3 regions of the Paenibacillus sp. AK002 genome follow, and region 2 is predicted to be linked to each of the others. Evidence: riboswitches for the same ligand, from Rfam matches in the RefSeq annotation. Region 2 holds a riboswitch; each other region holds the start of a gene.
The links. Region 2 has a riboswitch for ZMP and ZTP ahead of rpiB (ribose 5-phosphate isomerase B). Riboswitches for the same ligand answer to the same signal wherever they lie in the genome.
Positions count from the first base shown of each region.

Region 1: linked by a shared signal. The riboswitch ahead of purT (phosphoribosylglycinamide formyltransferase 2) and the one ahead of rpiB (ribose 5-phosphate isomerase B) in region 2 are both predicted to bind ZMP and ZTP.
Region 3: linked by a shared signal. The riboswitch ahead of M1D70_RS18875 (bifunctional 5,10-methylenetetrahydrofolate dehydrogenase/5,10-methenyltetrahydrofolate cyclohydrolase) and the one ahead of rpiB (ribose 5-phosphate isomerase B) in region 2 are both predicted to bind ZMP and ZTP.

Region 1 is NZ_CP096377.1:4,127,404-4,129,603, forward strand. It holds gene purT (phosphoribosylglycinamide formyltransferase 2) at 251-1,411, opposite strand; ZMP/ZTP riboswitch at 1,494-1,574, opposite strand; gene M1D70_RS18090 (LysR family transcriptional regulator) at 1,635-2,200, opposite strand, start outside.
Region 2 is NZ_CP096377.1:6,483,408-6,485,607, forward strand. It holds gene M1D70_RS29310 (TIGR01440 family protein) at 1-213, opposite strand, end outside; gene rpiB (ribose 5-phosphate isomerase B) at 294-758, opposite strand; ZMP/ZTP riboswitch at 873-954, opposite strand; gene M1D70_RS29320 (low molecular weight protein arginine phosphatase) at 1,062-1,649, opposite strand; gene M1D70_RS29325 (manganese efflux pump MntP) at 1,705-2,200, opposite strand, start outside.
Region 3 is NZ_CP096377.1:4,287,636-4,289,835, reverse strand. It holds gene M1D70_RS18880 (permease) at 1-827, opposite strand, end outside; ZMP/ZTP riboswitch at 982-1,061, shown strand; gene M1D70_RS18875 (bifunctional 5,10-methylenetetrahydrofolate dehydrogenase/5,10-methenyltetrahydrofolate cyclohydrolase) at 1,128-1,976, shown strand.

The DNA.
Region 1 (2,200 bases), 2.4 Mb from region 2:
CGCTTATCGCATCGAATGGAAACATTATAATGGGTGAGGGTCGTTTGTATTCTTGTGTATCTTATCATGAAAGAACATAAATTTCTCCCTATTTATTCCCGAAATCAAAACTAAAAGCAAGTACTCGAGATCAGAAGAGTTTGTACCCGATTTGGATCCTTGATTTTTCTATAACCGAAAAGGCCAACCGGTCATTTCGGTTGGCCTTTTCAACATGATGACATGTGATATCCCTATGGAATTCCGATGTTTATGCCTCTTCGACGGCAAGCTTATCCAATGCCAGCTTCGCGCGTGACCGCGCTTCTTCGACATCGCCGGCGCTTGACAGCGCGACTGCTACTCGTCTTCCGGCCTTGGTTACCGGTTTGCCGAACATGCGAAGCTGCGTATTCGGAACGGCCAGCGCTTGCTCGGCGCCTGTAATCGTGTAGTCTTCCAGCTCTCGGCCGGCTTTCAGCGGGCGGCTGGCTCCCGGCGTGATCAATTCGATCTCTGGTATCGGAAACCCGAGAATGGCACGGACATGAAGCGCAAATTCGGATAGATTTTGCGTGACCAGCGTAACCAGCCCAGTATCATGCGGACGCGGGGATACCTCGCTGAAGTACACCTTATCCTCGGCCAAAAATAATTCAACGCCGAACAAGCCGTATCCGCCAAGCTCGTCGGTAATCTTCCGCGCAATAAATTTAGCCTCCACGATTTGCGCTTCAGACATGTCGTGCGGCTGCCACGATTCGATATAATCTCCGCTTTCCTGAATATGCCCGATCGGCGCACAGAAGCTTGTTCCATTTACGGAGCGGACGGTCAGAAGCGTGATTTCCGACTGGAATGAAATGAATTCCTCAATGATCACTCTTCCGTTCTGCACGCGGCCGCCTTCCATGGCGATGTTCCAGCAGGACTCGATATCCCCTTCAGAACGGCACACGCTCTGACCTTTGCCGGAGGAGCTCATCAGCGGTTTGATCACGCACGGAAAACCCATGTCCAGGACAGCCTGCTTGAATTCCTCATAGGTATCGGCAAATCGATAGTCCGCAGTCGGCAGTCCCAACTCCTCTGATGCCAACCGGCGGATCCCTTCACGGTCCATCGTAAGCTTTGCGGCTCTGGCGGTAGGAATCACCCGATACCCCTCATCCTCCAGCTTCACCAGCTCCGAAGTAGCCAGCGCTTCAATCTCCGGAACGATCAGGTCCGGCTTTTCCAACTCAATAATAGCGCGCAGCTTCTCTCCGTCCAGCATATCGATCACATGGCTGTGATCGGCAACGTGCATGGCAGGAGCATCGGCATAACGATCGACGGCTACGGTTTGGACACCCAATCGTTGTGCTTCAATTACGACTTCTTTCCCTAGTTCTCCGGATCCCAGCAGCAATATTTTTTTCGTTTTGAACATCGTTGTTTTATCCCCTTTTCATAGTTTCAGAGACGATAGAAGCCCAAGAAAATAATAAAGAGGTAAGGGAAATAAACTCCCTTACCTCTGCCCAGGCGTACGGCCGTTGTCATCCATGTGCTCCCTCATGGTTCCCCATGCTACGCCAGTCACACATAAACCTATACATTGTTACATAAATGATACTGAATCTTTTCGTTAAATGCAATATCAGCCTGCGTCTTTAAGATTTAGATTTCAACATTTCGATCATATCCTGAAGCGAGTGTGACAGCCATTTCTTAGGATGAATGACAATCTGGATGTCCAGTCGAATGTCAGGGTGTTGAAAGGGAAGAATCGCCAGCTCTCCCCTCTTGATTTCCTCCTCTGCTACCATTCTCGGCAATAGTGAGATGCCGGTACCGGACATGATATATCTTTTGATCGCCTCGGGGTTGCCCAATTCCAAACCAATACGGACGGGAGCTCCACTGGCGCGCAGCACTTTTTCCAACATGATCCGGTAATTGCAAGTATCCTCGGTCATAATCCATTCGTAATTAGCCAGATGCTCCAGCTCGATGACGGGCAACCTGCGAAGCGGATGATCCGGATGGGCAATCAGATGGAGGGGCTCTTCCCGGATCGAGATCCAATTCAATGAAGTGTCTTCCGGTTTGTTCTCCAGAATAAGCCCGAGATCGTACTCACCCTCTCTTACCTTACTGACGATGCTATCTTCACGATCCGTTTGCAAGCGGATGGCAAGATCTTCATGCTCCTGTCTTAGCCGATGAAGGACGGATG
Region 2 (2,200 bases):
GAAGCCGAATTCCGCTTGAACCTCGGCAATGCCCTGAAGAAGCTGCTGCGCCGTTTCAAGAGCGCCGCCTGTGCCGATCCGGCGTCCGACCACTTCACTGGTGCTGGCTCCGATGACCAGCACCTTGCCCGGTCCTAAGGCTGAAGCTTCGGCCAGTTCGCGGACGATCCGCGCCGTCTGTTCGCTCAAGGAAACCTTGGAGATATCCGTCATGTCACAGTCCTCCCGATGATTTTTTTCACAGAAGATGCTTCATTCCATACGCAATAACCGCAGCAGCTTTACGCGTTGACCTATCGCGATTCGCTCTTCAGGTAACGCTCCTCGATGGCCTTGATCTTGTTCACGCGGCCGACATGGCGTTCGCCCTGGCTGAAATCCGTTGTCAGCCATGCGCTGACGATCTCGGCAGCAAGCCCGGGACCGACGACGCGCTCGCCCAGCGCAATCACGTTGCTGTCATTATGCTCACGCGTGGCTTTGGCCGAAAACACATCATGCGTCAGCGCGCAGCGGATGCCCGGCACCTTGTTGGCGGCAATGCTCATGCCGATTCCCGTTCCGCAGATCAGAATGCCCCGATCCGCTTCACCCGAGACCACCTTCTCGCACACCGGAAGCGCGTAATCGGGATAATCCACGGAATCGGAACAGCCGCAGCCAAGATCCTCCACCTCGTGTCCAAGACCCCGAATGACCTCCACGATCTCCTCTTTCAGACGAATGCCGGCATGATCGGTACCCAATGCAATTTTCATCTATGAAAAACCCCCTCGAATGTTCGCTTTTGCGTTTTAGCTTGTTTCATTATAACCCAAACTCCACGCAAAAGACGAAAAAAGAGCAGTCGGCGCACGTATTGTGCTCCAAATGCTCTTTGCCCAGGCGACCGGCCGTATATTCCGATGCTCCATCGTGGTTTCATCCACTTCGTCGCCAGTTACATCGGATTCATGTTTTTCACCTTCATCTTAAAGCAATACCCTGCGAAAGGCAAGCGGCTTTTTTAGCCAGATTGAGCCTGGATCCAGATTTACTCTTCGCTTCCGTCGAAGCCGATCCTATTTATGCTGATCCGCTTCCAGCTTGTCCAACAGACGGAAGAGCGCCGTCCGAATCTCCGCCGCCGTCGCCTCGTATTCCTCCCGCGAGCCGCCGAAGGGATCGGAGATATCGAAGCTCGGAATTCGCTGGCGCAGCTCGATCAGACGCTCCCGGTCGCGGTCGCTGACATCGCGGCCCAGCGATCTGGCCAGCTCGAGCGTTGCGTACAGGCTGTCCTGCTCCCGCAGATCATCCAGCACCCGCCGGTCATCCTCCACAAATTCCTTCAGCGTGTGCATCTTGTCGGCGGCATGCGGGAACTGCCGAATCGCATACTGCTTATGCGACTGGGTCAGCGTCAGAATCAGGTCTGCCCATTCCACCAGATTCGCGGTCAGCGGCTTAGATACCAAGCGATCTTGAATATCCTGGTCCCGCAGTATCGATTCCGCATGACGGGATACCGGCATGCCGTCTACGGCCGAGACGCCGGCGGATTGCGTTTCCAGCGGAATGCCCCGCTGTTTGGCGAGCTTGCGCAGCATTCCTTCCGCCATCGGACTGCGGCAGGTATTCCCCGTGCAGACAAACAATATATTTTTCACGGTCCCGTACCTCCCCGTTGTAGGTTGTTTTGGGATTATTGTAACAAATATTGCGTCAAAAGATAAACATCACGCCAAAGATGATCAAAATCAGTCCGCCCAGCATTTCGCCGTACTCTCCCAGCTTGTTGCTCACCTGACGGCCGAGCAGCAGGCCGAGAATGGACAGCAAACCGCCCACGACGCCGAAGGAGATCACGATCAGCAGCACATCATCCACGAACATCCCGAGCGAAACGCCTACCGAGAAGGAGTCGATGCTGACGCTTAGCGAAAACAACAGCATGCCCAAGAACGCGGTAGGATGAATGCGCTGACCTTCCCCGCCCCGCCAAGCATTATACAGCATATGCCCGCCCAGCAGGAGGAGCAGCCCGCCTGCCGCAAACCCTGTGACGTGCCCCAGCAGCATGCCTACATAGCGGCCGGCAAACAAGCCGGCCAGCGGCATAAGCATGTGAAACAACGCGATCATGAAGCTGATGCCCAGCATATGGCCTAAACGCATGCCGCCTCTCATTCCGACTCCGATACCAAGCGAAAATGCGTCT
Region 3 (2,200 bases), 2.2 Mb from region 2:
AATGCCGATGCCACGAAGGCGTCCGATGTTGAGCAAAGGGACAGGATGAAGGCAAAGCCCATCATGAACAGATAGGAGGCGGCAGGACCGTTCCCCAGAGCCAGCAGCTCCTCCCTCGGAATGAAGGATTGGATGCAGGCCGTGAGGAAAGCGCCCAGGACTAAATATTTGCACATCTCGATCAGCTCGTCTCCGGCGTGGACAAACATGCTTCTCCAGGTTTTGGGATGCTCATGCAACAAACGTTCCCCCTTGCTGGAGCCCTGTTCGGCGAACTCTTGAAAGGAACGCTTCAGGGGGCTGCTTCTTGAAAAAACATAGACGAGCAAACCCGTCGTCACCGCGACTGCAAAAGCCAGTCCCATTCGTCCGATCGTCACTTCGGGATGCGAACGGAAGGCCATGATCGTTGATGCGAATACAATGGGATTCAGAATAGGACCGCTGAGGATAAAGGTGACGGCGATATAGGCGGGCATACCTTTCAGCATCAACCTGCGAACGACCGGGATCATCCCGCATTCGCAGATGGGAAACAGGATGCCGAGCATGGAAGCGCCCAGGACGCCGACCACCGGATTCTTCGGCGTGAGACGCCGCACCCATTGCTCTTGTACGAACAGCTGCAGAAGGGACGACAGCAGCACTCCAAGCAGAATAAAAGGAAGTGCCTCAAGGAAGATGCCCGTAAAGACGGTTTTAACCTGCTGTAGGTCTTGGCTGGATATGGGGTTTAAGTCCCTCTGCAGCCATATCGTCAAGACCGGAATCACGAATACAAGCGGCAGTATAAAGGGCAGCATTTTGAAGATCGCCGGATATCTCATCAAGGCCTCCTGGAGCGAATTGTTCTTAGGACATTCTATGCTTGTACCATCGGCAACATACGTGATTTCAGACAATAAATCAAAAACTTTACGATTAAAGGGCGGCCGCATAGCCGGTGGCGCGAAGTCCAAAGTCGTGATATATTAAAAAAAGTTATCCGTGTGTTACTGGCGTAGCTTGGGTTACCAAGAGGGAGCACATGGGATCATATGCCGTACGCCTGGGCAAGAGGTAAGGAGACGTTCGAGTCGCCTTGCCTCTTTATGTTTTTTAATACAATGGCGAAGGAGCGGATTAGCATGAGTAAGGAACCCGTAATTTTGGATGGAAAAAAAGTATCCGATGATATCAAGGCAAAGCTGGCGGTGAAGGTACAGGAATTGAAACAGCAAGGGGTAACCCCTTGTCTGGCAACGATTCTGGTTGGCGATGATCCTGCCTCGGCAACCTATGTGCGGATGAAGGGAAATGCGTGCGAGCGGCTTGGCATCATATCCAAGAAAGTAGTGCTGGAGACATCGACAACGACGGAGGAGCTGATCGCCGCGATTCAAGCACTGAACGAGGATCCGAACGTCCACGGTATTCTGCTTCAGCACCCGGTACCGCATCATATCGATGAGCGGGAGGCTTTTGATGCCATCGACATGAAAAAAGACGTGGATGGAGTAACCACGCTCGGGTTCTCGCAAAATGCGTTTGGTTTCGCCGATTACCCTTCATGTACGCCGGCGGCGATTATCGCGATTATGGACTATTACAGCCTGCCGATCGAAGGGAAGCATGCGGTGGTGGTCGGACGCAGTCCGATTTTGGGCAAGCCGGTATCGATGATGCTGCTCAATCGCAACGCCACGGTTACGATCTGCCATTCGAGAACGAAGAACCTTGGGGAGATTGTGTCCCAAGCGGACATTGTGGTTGCGGCCGTAGGCAAGCCTAATTTCATTCAAGGGGACTGGATCAAGCCGGGTGCCGTCGTGTTGGACGCCGGTTACAATAAAGGAAATATCGGGGACTGCGATTACGAAGCCTGCGCCAAGGCGGCATCCGCAATCACGCCGGTACCGGCGGGCGTTGGCCCCGTGACGATAGCGACATTGTTGAAGCATACCGTCGAATCGGCCGAGCGAACCGTCCAAGCCTAGGGGAATGCACTTGACCATTTATATGTGAATTAAGGGTGCGCCCGTGAATTATCCCCTTCAAATCGCTGCGTGACCATGCAAAAGTCTGTGACGTGGAAGAGATAGGCCTCTGCCTATAGGCTTGGAACCCGCATTTCACGGACCCCTGGACGTCATGGTATAGTTAGGAATAAGCGAAATACGAAGGGGAGAGATTCATGTTTATACGAATCATGGCCTGTTGT